Regions from separate parts of the Halomonas sp. R57-5 genome, predicted to be linked through region 1. Evidence: predicted binding sites of a transcription regulator. Region 1 holds the regulator's gene; each other region holds the start of a gene.
What was found. Region 1 encodes PhoB, which activates phosphate uptake and scavenging genes when phosphate is short. Its sites were predicted from a motif close to TGTCATANNNNTGTCANA; they were not measured.
Positions count from the first base shown of each region.

Region 1 (2,633 bases):
CTAAGCCTGTACCACCGGTCGCAGTGCTGCGCCCCTTATCGACTCGGTAAAAGCGTTCGGTTAAGCGGGGAATATGAACGGGATCAATCCCTTCACCATTGTCTTCAACATCTATATAGCCCCCGCCAGTAGCGCTAGCTTTCCAGCGCAGTGTGATTTGGCTGCCTGCTGGCGTGTAGCGCACCGCATTAAAGGCCAGATTAGAGACGGCGCTGCGAATTTCCTGTTCGCTACCTAACAGCCGCGCATCGCTTTCAAGCGCCACTGTGATGGTATGCCGCTGATGCGACAGGGCCAGCGCATCATCACAAACGCTTTGTAGTAAAGGCCCAAGTGGCAGCGGGTGATGATCTTTACCGCCCTGATCAATCTCCAGACGCGAAAGCAGCAATAAGTCATTGACCAAATTCTGCATCCGCTGGGTCTGTTCCTGCATTTGCTGGATACTACGACCTAATCGCGGCGGCAACTGATCGGCAATATCACTGTAGGTTTCCAAATAGCCGGAGAGCACGGTCAAAGGAGTGCGCAGCTCGTGGGAGACATTGGCAACAAAGTCGCGCCGCATCTGCTCAAGGCGATGCAAGCGGGTGATATCGCGCGCCATCACCAAGCGTTCATCGTCACCGTACAGGGTAATTTGATACTGCAGAATTCGCCGTTCATCAATCGGCGAGGTTAGCGTTAATGGCTCACTGTAGTTACGCGCATTAAAGTAACTGATAAAGCTTGGATCGCGCAGCAGATTGGTAATGTGCTGACCACGGTCATGGGCGGTTTGTAGCCCTAGCATGGCGGTGGCAGCGCTGTTCCACCACTCCAGATCACCGTGACGGTCAAGCATGACCACGCTGTCGCGCATCGCTTCAGACGACTCTTGAATACGCGCTAAGGTAGCGCGCAGACGGCTTTGGGTAATACGCTGGCTTTTTTGATAGCGGTATAAGCGGTCAAATAMCTCGCCCCACATTCCGCGAGCAGCAGGCGGCTCATCGTGTGGGTGAAGGGTGAGCCACTGGTAGAGCTCGCGCAACTGACGTAAATGGTAAAACAGGCATACCGCTAGCCCTGCCGAAAGCCCTAGCCCAGCCGAGCCCAATAGCCAACCTAAGCAAGTACCCAGCGTGGACAGCCACGCTATTCGCCACAGCTCACGACTCCATAAACGCACATTTACACCCGTGCAGAGAAACGGTAACCGGTACCCCGAACCGTTTGAATCAGGTTTTGATGCACGTCGCCCAGCGCTTTGCGCAAGCGGCGAATATGCACATCGACCGTGCGTTCTTCGACGTAGACGTTGCCGCCCCACACTTGGTCAAGCAGTTGGCTACGCGTGTAAGCGCGCTCTTGATGGGTCATAAAAAACTGCAGCAAACGGTACTCGGTAGGCCCCATTTCCAGCGCTTTGCCGTGGGCGCTGACCCGGTGGCTTACCGGATCAAGTAGCAGACCGTTAATCTCTATCGGGTCTTCAACCCCACGCGGGGTCGCACGGCGCAGCACCGCCTTTAACCGAGCCACCAATTCCCGGGGTGAAAAGGGCTTGGTGATATAGTCATCGGCACCGGCTTCAAGCCCTTGAATTTTATTATCCTCTTCGCCTTTAGCGGTGAGCATAATAATAGGAATTTCGGCGGTAGCTTCTTCACGCTTTAAGCGCCTTGCCAGCTCAATTCCGCTAGTGCCCGGCATCATCCAGTCCAGCAGCAGTAGATCGGGTTGGTGGTCAACCACCATAGCATGAGCATCTTGGGCATTATCCGCTTCGAGCACGCGATAGTCAGCCATTTCCAGCGCTACCGCGATCATCTCGCGAATCGACGCTTCATCATCGACAATCAGAACGGTCTTGGCGGTCATACCAGAGCCTCACGGTGTTCGAAAAAACTAGTTCAAAGAAAGCGAATTCAAAGAAAAACAGTTMAATGACATGTCAATGACGATAACACCATGACTTGATGACAGTTACATGMCAACCGCCGAGATTACCCAGTGATAGGCCACCAACTTAGCGCGATACCGGCAAAAATCAGTAGCCCCGACCAGTGATTATTGAGAAACGCCTGGAAGCAGGGATCCCGCTCCTGATAGCGAATTAAGCGCTGCTGATGCAGGAAAGTCGCCGCCATGGCCGCAAGCCCTAACCAGAAGAATCCACCTAAACCAACCCGCCAGCCTACCCAGGCCAACAACCCCAGAGTGGCTAACTGGAGCAGGCCGATAATCAAACGATCCGCGTTTCCAAACAGCACGGCCGTCGATTTAATGCCAATTTTTAAATCGTCGTCGCGATCGACCATGGCGTACTGGGTATCATAGGCCACTGTCCAGCACACATTAGCGCAGAATAGCAGCCATGCTTCCAGCGGCACGTGGCCAAGCACGGCGCCAAAAGCCATCGGAATTGCCCAGGAAAAAGCCGCGCCCAGCACCACCTGGGGAAAGTGGGTATAGCGCTTCATAAACGGATAAATAATCGCCAGCAGCACCCCGCCCAGCGAGAGCAGCACCGTAAACCAGTTGGTTAGTAGTACCAGAATAAACGCCGCGGCCACCAGGGCAATAAACAGCAGCTGCGCCTCGGTTTCGCTGATCCGGCCCGTGGCTAATGGACGGTTTTTGGTACGTTT
Region 1 is NZ_LN813019.1:39,932-42,564, reverse strand. Features, by position in the region: gene phoR (phosphate regulon sensor histidine kinase PhoR) at 1-1,171, opposite strand, end outside; gene phoB (phosphate regulon transcriptional regulator PhoB) at 1,174-1,863, opposite strand; gene ubiA (4-hydroxybenzoate octaprenyltransferase) at 1,989-2,633, opposite strand, start outside.

Region 2 (7,085 bases), 680 kb from region 1:
AGAGCGGCTGCTGCGCGATATCGAGAGCCAGGCGCCCAGCGAACTGTGGGCCTATGCCCAGTTCCTTGAAGCGCAAAACCTGCAGAATGACCAAGCGCTGCTGTATTTTTGGCAGAAGATGCTGATGCCGCTGACCATGGGCTCGCTGGTGCTGATTGCTGCCTCCTTTGTGTTTGGACCGCTGCGTACGGTGGCTGCAGGCACCCGGGTATTTTACGGCGTGATCACTGGGCTGAGCTTTAAGTATGTTCAGGATCTTCTGGCGCCCGCCTCGACGATTTTTGGCTTCTCGCCCGTCTGGGCGGTGCTGGTGCCGACACTGGCGTGCGCCGGGGTCGGGATCTACTTTCTACGTCGCAACGGTTAATGCCGCAACGGCATCGCTGCTGCTTATCGCCTGAAAACCGCCAATAAACAGCCAGGAGCTGGGAAAGAATGAGGGAAACACGACGCTTTACTCAGTTGGATAGCGTATGGCCAGCGGGCCTTGGCCGCCGTTTGGGCGCCATGCTGTATGACGGTTTTTTAGTCATTGCCATATGGATCGCCGTGACGGTCGTACATATGCTGTTTTTCCGTTATGTGCTTGGTCAGCAGCCCGAAGAGATTGGCACCACGGCCAGCGATATTTGGAGCCTGCGCCTCATGCTGGTGTTTTTTGTCACGCTGTTTTTTGTTTTTTCCTGGTCACGCGGTGGTATGACCCTGGGCATGCAGGCGTGGCGGCTGCGGGTGCAAGCAGCAGATGGCTATTCGCTGAACTTGAAGCAGTGCCTGATTCGCTGCGCGGTGGCGTGGCTCTCGCTACTGGCCTTGGGTTTGGGCTACTTATGGGTGCTGTTCGATAAACAGCGCCGTAGCTGGCCGGATATTGCTTCCAACACACAAACGGTGGTTTTGCCGAAAAAATAGTTTTACCGGGCATCGGCCATTTTTTTTGAAAAAAGCGTCGCTTCGACAATATCTTATCGCGCTCTTCATATTTACTAAGACGAATGGCTAGCAAAAAGCAGTAATTTCTACTTGATAAGATGTATGCGAATCATTTACATTCATCTCATGATTTCTATGAGGTGTCGCCATGTACGTTTGCGTGTGCAAGGGAGTAACCGACCATCAGATTCGCCAGCACGTTGACGACGGTGCGCGAAGCTGGCGAGAAGTACGCGAGGCAACCGGCTGCGCAACGCAGTGTGGTAAGTGCGCGTGCTATGCTAAATCTATTACCCGCGATGCCGTTCAGGAAGCGCGCCAGGAAGCCAATATGGGGCTCGCTTACGCCGTGTGACGCGAATCACTATTGTTAGGGTTATCTTTAGCAAACAACTGATTTACTTGAACTTTTAATCACCTTATCTATACTCTCAGAAACGCTGGGAGTATAGCTATTTGCGTCTATGCTCTTCTCCAAACGTAACTGCTTGATCGTATTGTCTAAACTAGATTAAACATCAGCATTACAGTAGAAAAGGTGACGTTATGAAAGGTGATACGAAAGTTATTGAGCATCTTAATAAGGCGCTCGGCAACGAACTGGTTGCGATCAATCAGTACTTTTTGCACGCCAAAATGTATAAAGATTGGGGTCTGAAAGCCCTCGCCAAATGGGAATACGATGAGTCCATCGAAGAGATGCAGCACGCTGACAAGATCATCGAGCGTATCCTGTTCCTCGAAGGTATCCCCAACCTGCAAGACCTGGGCAAGCTGCACATCGGCGAAAACGTCAAAGAGATGCTCGAAAGCGATCTAAAAATTGAGCACGACGGCCGCAACGACTACATCGAAGCGATCACCTATTGCGAAAGCGTTAAAGATTACGTGACTCGCGATATGCTGCGTGACCTGCTCGCCGACGAAGAAGACCATATCGACCACATCGAAACGGAACTTGGTTTGATCGACAAGGTGGGTATTCAGAATTATATGCAGCGTCAAATGCAGATGGCAGGCGACGAGTAAAACGCTATCGCGCGTATGTCGTATGTATAGAAGCAAGCTAGCAACCAAAACTAGCTAAAAAGCAGCCAGTCAGGGCTAACTGACTGGCTGCTTTCGTTCTAAAGTCTCCTTTTATCTATCGATTTTCCTGCTTCCCTTTTCCCCTATGCGTTCCTTCACTACTTMCCCATCTTCGCGGCAGCCTGGGTTTAGCGTTGAGGTGTGCCGATAGCCAACGGCGCTAACTTAGCCTGTGAGTGTCATAAGCCTGACATCGCCATGGTGTTGGATAGTTAATCGGGCATAGCAAGTTTAATAACTTAATCAGTCGTTTCTTAAGCTTAAGCAGGGGATTAACTCCATCATGATACTCAAACGCAGACCAATCCTATTGGCGCTGGCTGCTGTGCTGGCCGCCACGCAAGCGGCAGGTGCGGCAGATAAGCATTTCAACCGCATCGCCAGCTTCGCGGTTCCCGATAACATGGCCGAGGGCGAGGATCGTACACGCGAGACCGCGCCTGAAATCATTGCTGCCTCCGGTGATGGCATGACGCTGGTGTATACCGATAGCCCGCTGGGCGTGATCGGGCGCATCGATATCAGCGACCCGGCTAATCCGCAACCGCTGGGTAATATCGTTATGGACGGTGAGCCTACGGCCGTATCGGTGCTCGGCAATATGGCCTATGTCGGAGTGAATACATCGGCTTCCTACAGCGAACCTTCCGGGGAACTGCGTACGGTCGATTTAGCCAGTGGCGAGATACTCGCCTCCTGCCCGCTGGACGGACAGCCCGATAGTGTGGCTTCCGCTGCGGCCCCCGATGGGCGCTTTGTCGCTGTCGCCATTGAGAACGAACGCGACGAAGAGGCGGGTGATGGACGTGTACCGCAGATGCCCGGCGGTTCCGTGGCACTGGTGGAGATCAATGCGGAAGGGCTGGTTAACTGCGACAGCCTGCTCTACGCCGACGTAACCGGGCTCGCCGAGATCGCCCCCGAGGATCCCGAGCCGGAGTTTGTCGATATCAATACCCTGGGTGAGACCGTCGTCACCGTGCAGGAGAACAACCACCTGGTGGTGCTCGACTACGCCGGAAAGGTGGTGGCGGATTTCAGTGCCGGGACTGTCGAGCTGGACGGCATTGACGCCAGCGATGMCGGTGCGCTGATTTTCAACGAGCAGCAAGCCGAGCGCCTGCGTGAGCCGGACGCTTTGCAGTGGATCGACAACGACCACTTCGCTATTGCCAACGAAGGCGATATGGATGGCGGCGCGCGCGGCTGGACGATCTTCAACAAGCGCGGCGAGGTGGTATACGAGTCAGGTACTTCATTCGAGCGCGCGGTGATTGAAGCGGGTCACTACCCCGATAAGCGTTCGGATGCCAAAGGCAGCGAGCCGGAGGGGATGGAGCTTGCGGTGTTCGAAGGTACGCCCTATGTCTTCCTGCTTTCCGAGCGCGGCTCGCTGGTGGGCGTTTATGACGTTAGCAACCTGGCCGAACCGCAGCTCACCCAGCTACTGCCCTCGGGCCTGTCTCCCGAAGGCGCCGTGGCGATTCCCAGCCGTGGCCTGTTAGCCACCGCCAATGAAGGGGATCTGGGCGAAGACGGCGGCCCCCGCGCCCATGTCATGATTTATCAATATCAGGATGCGCCAGCGGTCTATCCTACCCTGACCTCGGCGGGCGCCGATGAACTGATCGGTTGGGGCGCACTTTCCGGGTTAGTCGCCACTGACGACGTACTTTATGCGGTCAATGACAGCTTCTACAGCGCCCAGCCGCGCATCTTTACCATCGACCCCTCAGCCTCCCCAGCGCGGATTACGGCAGCACTGGACGTGACCCGCAACGGTGAACCTGCGCTAGGCCTGGATATGGAAGGCATTACCACCGATGGTGAAGGTGGCTTCTGGGTCGCTTCCGAAGGTAACGACAAAGGCCTTGCCAACACCCTTTATCATGTGGGTTCCGACGGTGAGATTATCCAAGGAATTGCACTTCCCGAGGCGCTCGCTCAACAGGCATTGAAGTGGGGATTAGAAGGCGTCACGCGCATTGATGATCAACTGTGGCTGGCGTTGCAGCGCCCCTGGCAGGATGACCCCGAAGGCATGGTCAAGCTACTGCGTTTTGATATCGACAGTGGCGAGTGGGGCGCTGTTCATTACCCGCTGGATAACGTGGAACAGGGTTGGATTGGCCTCTCCGAAATCACCGCCCATGGCGATTGGCTGTATTTGATCGAGCGCGACAACCAGATCGGCGCCGAGGCTAAGGTTAAGCAAGTGACCCGCATTGCCCTGGATGGCCTGGAACCTGCCCCGCTGGGCGGTGAGCTGCCGGTGGCCGAGAAACAGCTAGTGCGCGACCTGATTCCCGACCTAGCCAGCTACAACGGCTTTGTGGTGGACAAGATTGAAGGAATGGCGATTAACGATAATGGCAACGCCTGGCTGGTCAGTGACAACGACGGTGTGGACGATAGCTCTGGCGAGACCTACTTCTGGTCGATACCGCTGGAGTAGTCCCTGCCTGTATTCGTCTATACCGCAGCAGCATGGAAGCGATAAACATGAGGAGTAGGGGAAAAAAGGAAGGATAGGCGAGATAGGAGAAAAAGCGAGGGCACGCATCAAACACGGTTATGTGGCTGATGTGTGCCCTTTTTTGTGGAGTGGCTCTTGTGTGGAGAATGTCTTGTGAAGAGCGTCCTGTGAAGAGAGTGTGGCGGTAACGTTATGGAGCGCCTAACTATTTAGCTGCCATCACCTCGCCGCTGTCCACAAACTGGCTCGGTACCGCCGGCTCATCAACGGCAAAAGTTGCCCGGCTTAGACGACGGACACGCTTCATAAACAGCGCGATGCAAAGGAGCGTACCTAGCGCCGCGACCACGTAGCTTAACTGCAGCGGCAGACCAAAACCGATCGGCGCGTAGGCTAAATAGGTAAAGGTGGCCATGGTCATAAAGGTGGCTGGGATCGAGGTGATCCAGTGAGGCTTACGCGACAGCACCAAGTACATGGTGCCTACCCACAGCGCGATCACGGCGGTGGTCTGATTCGCCCAGGAGAAGTAGCGCCATAGCAGTGTGAAGTCCATATGGGTTAGCGCGTAAGACACCACAAACAGCGGTAGAGCGACCATGACGCGCTTCATAATCGGCTTTTGATCGATCTTAATGTAGTCGGCGATGATCATCCGCGCGCTGCGAAAGGCGGTATCGCCCGAGGTGATCGGCAGCACAATAACGCCGAGCACGGCCAGGGTGCCACCCACCGCGCCGAGCATGGTGGTAGATACTTCGCTGACCACCGCGGCAGGGCCACCGGCCGCCAGCACATCGGAAAGCGACTGGTCGCCGTAGAACAGGCTCATGGCGGCGGCCGCCCAGATCATCGCGATAATGCCTTCGGTGATCATCATGCCGTAGAAGATTTTGCGCCCATTGGTTTCGTTTTGCGTGGTGCGCGAAATAATCGGCGTTTGGGTGGCGTGAAAACCGGAAAGCGCGCCGCAGGAGATGGTTAAAAACAGTAGCGGGAAAATCGGTGCGGCGTCAGGGTGCATATTTTGCAGCGAAAGCTCGGGGATCGGAGCGCCGGTGACAACCAAGCCAATACCGATACCTGCGGCGCTGAACAGCAGCAGGGCGCCAAAGTAGGGGTAGATACGGCCAATGACCTTATCGATTGGCAGCAGCGTGGCGATCAGGTAGTAAATAAAGATGGCAACAATGATCAGTGTCAGTGACAGCGAGGTCATATTGGCCAGCAGCGCCGCGGGGGAGGTCACAAATACCGTGCCGACTAACAACAGCAGCAAGATCGCGAAGCCATTGACGACGTGCTTCATCGCTTTACCCAGAAACTTGCCGGCCAGCTGAGGTAAGTGAGCGCCGTGGTTGCGGATTGAGATCATACCGGTCAGGTAGTCGTGCACGGCACCGGCAAAGATGCAGCCGACCACAATCCAGATAAAGGCCACCGGTCCATACAGCGCACCAAGAATGGGGCCGAAAATGGGGCCCACCCCGGCAATGTTCAATAATTGGATAAGCGAGTTGCGCGTGGTGTTCATCGGCACGTAGTCGATGTTGTCGCGCATGCTGAAGGCAGGGGTCTGACGTTTGCGGTTAGTCACAAACACGCGTTCAACGAACTTCCCATAGGTAAAGTAGCCCGCTATCAGCAGCAGGATCGATACGATAAAGGTGATCATCTAAGGTACCTAGAGCAGTGAGGGGAATGGGCGAGCATACCGGTGAGCATGCAAGCAGGTACTTCTTTAGCAGGGCTGAATTTACAGATAAGCACTATAAAATCACAGCTAGACTTTAGTGGGCCTTAAGCAAAAAAATGGACAGCCTAGTGGCTGCCCAATTTATCGGTTAGCAAAGGCAAATCTTAAGACTCAACGACGCCGCAGGCCATCCGGGTGCCACCGCCGCCCAGGTGGGGCTCATCTGTGTAGGTGTCGCCGCCTTCGTGAATCATCAAGCTGCGGCCAGGCATATCTTCCATGCTCAAGCGCGGCGCCAAGACGGGGAGATTGGCTTCGCCATCTTCATTAACCGTTAGCACCGGTAGATCGCCTAAATGACCTTCTCCATAGGGGCCTTGGTGAGTGCCGGTTTCCTCAGGGTCATAGTGTCCGCCAGCCGACAGTGCCGCGGTCATCTCGCCACTGTCATTCTCGGCGGGATCACAGCTGGCATTCTGGTGAACGTGAAAACCGTAGACCCCAGGCTCAAGGCCCGTCAACGAAGGTGTCAGCAGTAAGCCGTGATCCGTATGCTCAAGGGATACGGTACCGATTGACTCTTCATTACCCTCGGTGCTGACTTTATGCATCTCGACATCAAGCGTTTCATTGGCTTGTGCCGCTGAGGTGGCGAGCAGCAGCGAGGCGGCAATAGCGGTAAGCGGTGTTGAGAAACGTATAGTTGAATAGCGCATGTTGATCTCCTTCCGAATCCATGGAAACGCTGTAGCAGCGTTGCTTACTCAAGGTAGTTGGCTAGCAGTTACATTGCCAATTTAACGTGCCGAAGCAAAGGATACATCGTGCAAATTCAATAACGTAGCAGCGAGTGTCTGAGTGCGCGGCACCAGTGTATCCAGCAAACAGTAC
Region 2 is NZ_LN813019.1:4,387,746-4,394,830, reverse strand. Features, by position in the region: gene lptG (LPS export ABC transporter permease LptG) at 1-367, shown strand, start outside; gene HALO_RS19990 (RDD family protein) at 436-912, shown strand; gene HALO_RS19985 ((2Fe-2S)-binding protein) at 1,082-1,288, shown strand; gene bfr (bacterioferritin) at 1,480-1,962, shown strand; gene HALO_RS19975 (esterase-like activity of phytase family protein) at 2,306-4,477, shown strand; gene HALO_RS19970 (carbon starvation CstA family protein) at 4,704-6,173, opposite strand; gene sodC (superoxide dismutase family protein) at 6,359-6,910, opposite strand; gene HALO_RS19960 (M20 family metallopeptidase) at 6,992-7,085, opposite strand, start outside.
Region 2: HALO_RS19975 (esterase-like activity of phytase family protein) is a predicted target of PhoB. The motif match lies at 2,200-2,217, and genes of this name have one in related genera.

Region 3 (5,550 bases), 2.0 Mb from region 1:
CACTCTAAGCAGTTGATCGCGGTGATCGACGAACCGGGTCGTGAGCGCGATGCGCTGGCTGAAGCAATTACCTGCGACGGCATGTGGGTTTTTGCATCGGATGATATCGAGCATTTGCCCCCTGACACGGCGCTTATTGTTGCTCACGCACGAGCGGTGCCCAGGCAGCAGTGGTCGCAGCTGACACGTCGCCTGCCGACACTGGTGGTCAGCGACTCGCGTCAGGATGCCGACTTGATTAAGGCGATTGATGTGGGGCTGGTGGATTATATCGTCCACCCACTGCGTCACGCTGAACTGCTGCGACGCATGATCCGCAAGGCCATTGAGCTTAACGATTTGGCGTTGGAGCGTGAGAGTGACCATGCGCGTCTGGCGGAGCTAAATGAGAGCCTGGAGACTCACTTGGCCCTGCTGCGCATGGATCAACAGAGCGGGGGGCATATCCAGCGGCGTTTACTACCGCTACGCCCCAAAGTGATTAATGGGGTGTATTACGATTACGTATTTGCCCCTTCGCTCTATTTATCCGGTGATTTTCTCGATTATCAACGCTATAACGAGCGTTACAGCGCCTTCTATTTCGCTGATGTATCGGGTCATGGCGCCTCGTCGGCGTTCGTCACGGTGCTGCTCAAATACTTATGCAACCGCTGGCTGAGTGAGTGGGATGGCCAGCACCCAGAAAATCTGCCTCCAGATTGGCTAAAGGCAATGAACCGCGAGCTGCAGGGCACCGATATCGGCAAACATGCCACCTTATTTGTCGGTGTTATTGACCATGAGGCGCATACTCTGCACTATTCGCTCGGCGCACAGCTCCCCATGCCCCTGTTAGCGGCTGGGGGAGAGCTACGCCGGTTAGAAGGCGAGGGAATGCCGGTAGGCCTTTTCCCCGATGTGGAGTATCCTGCGCTGAGCTGTACTTTGCCGAGTGACTTTCGGTTGTGGCTCTGTTCAGATGGTGTATTGGAATGCTTGCCGGGTAAAACGCTCGACACGCGGCTCAAGGAGCTTGAGCAATTAGTAAGTGAGAGTGTCACGCTTGAGCAGCTGCGCGACCGGCTGGCAGAAACAAACGCACCTCTTGCTGCAGGGGATGCGGAGTTCGATGCCAACCAAGAACGCGATGCTTTACCCGATGACCTAACAATCATGATGGTGAGCGGATTTGGTCATGCTGATTGAAGAAGGCCGCATTAAAGCGGCGTTCGATTCTGGTGTTTTTGTTTTAAAACTGTGTGGTGATGTGCGCTTGACGCTCTGCGCCACGCTGGATACCCAAGCTCAACGTCTCGCCGAGACGCCGGGGTTGCGTGCCGTATTGATTGACCTGCGTGAAGCGACCAATGTGGACTCCACGGCGCTTGGCTTTCTGGCCAAGGTCGCCATGGCGGTGAAAGGGCGCCTGGAGCAATCACCAACGATTATTGTCGATAATCCCGACGTGCGGCAGATGTTGGACGTGATGGGATTTGCGCGCTTTTTCACCCTAATGGAAGCGCCGCTACAGCAGGCAGCTACGCTCAATAATGCGCTTGAAGAGCTTCCCCAAGAGCCCGCAGATGAAGAAGGGCTGCGCGACCGGATCCTGGAAGCCCACCGCATTCTAATGCATATGAACGAGCATAACCGTGAGCAGTTTCAGCCACTGGTTGAGATGCTTGAGTCGCAAGATGCCACTACGCACCATTAAACATCCCTCACCCTGATAAGCCCCTGGCCATCTCCAGGGCTATTGCTCGATAGCATCCAGCCCCGACAAATGGCTTGAAATCGGCTATGATTAGCGGCCTATCTATTCCAGTGCGTATATCATCGCCTTAAGGAGACCCATGGATCTTAATCCTCGTCGGGTAGCCATGTTGGTTGCCGCCAACACGGCGCTGGCGCCCTTTGCTATCGACGCGTATTTGCCTGCCATGGGGGTCATTGCGGAGAGCATCGGCGCTAGTATTCACCGTACTGAGCTCTCCATTAGCGTGTTTTTGTTTGGCTTTGCGTTGGGACAGCTTTGCTTTGGGCCGCTATCGGATCGCTTGGGCAGGAAGCCTGTTCTTCTGAGTGGCCTAGTGGTTTTCATGCTGGCAAGCCTGGCTATTACCCTGGTGGACAGTTTGCCCACGCTGCTGGTCTGGCGGTTTATCCAGGCGCTAGGGGGCGGGGCCTGCGTGGTCAACTCGGCGGCGATCGTGCGCGACTGCTTTAGCGGGCGCGAGGCCGCCAAAGTGATGTCCACCATGGCGATGATCATGATGCTGGCACCGTTAGTGGCGCCTACCGTGGGGAGTTTACTACTGCATATTGCCGGCTGGTGGCTGATCTTTGTGTTCCTGGCTGTCTATGCGGGTTTTTTGCTCTGGCTGTTAGGAACGCGCCTGCCTGAAACCCGTGATATGTCGCTGCCTGCAGCTTCACCGCGGCAGGTAATCCGCAACTACGCCAGCGTGCTTAAACACCGGGAAGGCATGGGCTATATCTGCGCGGTAGCGGCTTCCTTTGCGGGGCTATTTGCTTTCGTGACCGCTTCCCCGTTTCTGTACCTTGATTATTTTGGTCTCTCACCAAGTACTTATCCGCTGGTCTTTGGGGTCAACGTGGTGGTAATTGCGCTCTCTAACCGGGTCAATATTCACCTGCTGCGCAAGCGCACCCCCCAGCAAAATTTGCGCCTAGGTTTGCTTATACAGCTGGTGGCGGCGCTAGGGCTAGTGGCGGTGACCGCCTTGGATATAGCGACGCTAGCGTTTGTGGTGCCGCTGATTATGCTATTTACCGGTATGATCGGGCTGATAACGCCCAACGCGATCTCGTCGCTGTTGGATCATTTTGGCCATATCAGCGCCACGGCCACAGCGCTGCTGGGCGGCATCCAATTTACCTGCGGTGCGTTCGCGGGCGTTATGGTAGGGCTCTTTGAGGTTGAGCACCTCTGGCCCATGGTACTCACCATGCTGGGTGCTGCGTTACTGGGCAATATCGGTGTACGCAAATTAACCAAGGCGCCCAGTGTTGAAGAGCAACAGGGATGAGCGGCACTGATGAATAGCCTGCTGGTGTGGGTCAATATGCCCATGAGTACCTGGTTGGCCTGTTCCGGCGTACTTCTGCTGGGCGCCTTTGTACAGCGCGCTACCGGTTTTGGTTTAGCCGTTATCGGTGCGCCGCTACTGTTGATGCTTGAGCCGCGGCTGGTGCCGGTCGTTCTGGTGCTATTTGGATTTACCGTTTCGCTGATGATGGTTCGCCACTACTGGCATGAGGTGCGCCTGGATTCCATTGGTATGGCGCTAGTGGGGCGTCTTCCCGGCAATGCGCTGGGTATTTGGTTGCTGCTCGCCGCCCCTATGTTTCTGCTAGAAAAGCTGATTGCGGTCATCGTCCTGTTTGCGGTACTTGTCACCTTGTGCCGCTTTCAACTGCCGGTAAACCGCATAACGCTGTTTGGCGCGGGGATACTCTCCGGTATTTTCGGCACCGTCGCCGCCATTGGCGGCCCGCCCATTGTGCTGCTGATGCATGGTCTTCCGGCGGATCGCGTGCGCGGCAATTTAGCCGCTTTTTTCATTTTGACCTCCCTATTGACCTTAGTCACTCTCACCCTGGCTGACCAGATTCAACTCTGGCATTTCCAGGTCGCGCTGACCTTCCTGCCCGCGGTGTTAATCGGTAATGCCTTGGCCGATACCGTCGCCCACCGATTGGATCGACGCCTACTGCAAGGTGCCTCGCTAGCGTTGTGCACCCTCGCTGCCTTAGGTTTGTTGTGGTGATGTAAAGCTTGGATGCAGCCACGTAACGAAAAATTCTTCACGTTTTGCTCGCTGTCATGAAGTTGTCATGGAACCCGTGCAAGGTATGCCTTGCGAAGGCCAGATCCCTACATGAACAGGAGTATTTCGCATGAACCGTATTCTAAAAACCACCGTTATCGCGGCTGCTGTAATGAGCGTTGCCGGTGTTGCCCAAGCCCGTGATCAAATCCGTATCGTAGGCTCCAGTACCGTTTACCCGTTTGCCAGCTACGTAACTGAAGAGTTCGGTGCGACGACCGGCAATCCGACGCCTGTTATTGAATCGACTGGTTCGGGTGGCGGTTTGCGCCTGTTCTGTAACGGTGTTGGTGAAGGCACTCCGGACATCACTAATGCTTCACGCCGCATGAAAGTGTCTGAGTTCGAGCGTTGTGAAGAGAACGGCGTTACCGATATCACCGAGGCTAAAATCGGTTCTGACGGTATCGTTTTAGGCCAATCCAACGAAAATGACGTTGTTGACCTGACGCTTGAGCAGATTTTCATGGCAGTAGCCGCTCAGGTGCCGGTTGATGGCGAGCTAGTTGATAACCCTTACACTAACTGGAGCGAAATTGATTCTTCGCTGCCAGACCGTGAAATCTCCATCTATGGTCCGCCGACAACTTCTGGTACCCGTGACGCTTTTGAAGAGCTCGTACTGGAATCTGCATCGCTTGAAATGGATGTTTACGGCGAAGAAGGCTACACCGATATTCGCTCTGACGGTGTTTACATCGACGCTGGCGAAAACGACAACCTTATCGTTCAGCGCTTGAGTGAAGATACCGGCGCAATGGGTATCTTCGGTTACTCATTCCTTGAAGAAAACACCGATACACTGAACGGTGCCACCATTGAGGGTGTTGCGCCAGAGCCAGAAGCAATCAGCTCGGGTGACTACCCTGTTGCGCGTTCACTGTGGTTCTACGTGAAGAACCAGCACGCCGATGAAGTACCGCCGATGGCTGACTACGTCGAGATGTTTATGAGCGAGCAGATGATTGGCTCAGATGGTTACTTGAAAGATATCGGCTTGATCGTGCTGCCGGAAGACGAGCGTGAAGAGTGGCGTCAGGCTGTAGCAGATCGCACTACAATGTCAGCAGACGTTCTTAAGTAAGCGGTTGATTTAGATGTAAAAAAGGCCGGCAGCGCAAGCTGTCGGCCCGTTATTGTTAATAGGCTTCTTAACCGGTGACGACGTGAGAGAGATGCGATGCAGACCAACCAGCTTCTTTTGATTTTTTGCGGTGCGTTATTACTGCTGGGGCTGCTGGCTTTTTTTGCTGGCCGTTCAAAAGCCACTCGTTTACGAAGCGCGGGCACGGCTATGTTTGCTCAGCCAGATCAGTACGCTTGGTTTACCGTGCTTTCCACAGCCGGTCCAGCCGTGCTAGTGAGCTCAGTTGGCGCTTTCGCGCTGCTGTTAATGGGTGCCGATATTCCTACGCTCTATTTGCTCGCGGCCAGTTTGGTCGTGGCAGCCATAGGATTGATGGTCAGTCTTAACCAAGTAAAGCCCGATTTTCATGCTCGTCAAGCTATTGAGCGGGTAATCCGCATGATCTTGGCCGGGGCAGCGTTAATCTCAATTTTCACGACGTTCGGTATTTTGTTCTCGATTATTTCCGAGGCGCTGCGCTTTTTCCAAATGCACAGCTTCTGGGAGTTTATTACCGGCACTACATGGAATCCCGGCGCCAGCTTTTTAGCGTCTGCGGGTCGTGGTGATGGAGGCGGCGCTGAGTTCGGC
Region 3 is NZ_LN813019.1:2,050,709-2,056,258, forward strand. Features, by position in the region: gene HALO_RS09350 (PP2C family protein-serine/threonine phosphatase) at 1-1,188, shown strand, start outside; gene HALO_RS09355 (STAS domain-containing protein) at 1,178-1,696, shown strand; gene HALO_RS09360 (Bcr/CflA family multidrug efflux MFS transporter) at 1,836-3,032, shown strand; gene HALO_RS09365 (sulfite exporter TauE/SafE family protein) at 3,042-3,773, shown strand; gene HALO_RS09370 (PstS family phosphate ABC transporter substrate-binding protein) at 3,904-4,917, shown strand; gene pstC (phosphate ABC transporter permease subunit PstC) at 5,014-5,550, shown strand, end outside.
Region 3: HALO_RS09370 (PstS family phosphate ABC transporter substrate-binding protein) is a predicted target of PhoB. The motif match lies at 3,826-3,843, and genes of this name have one in related genera.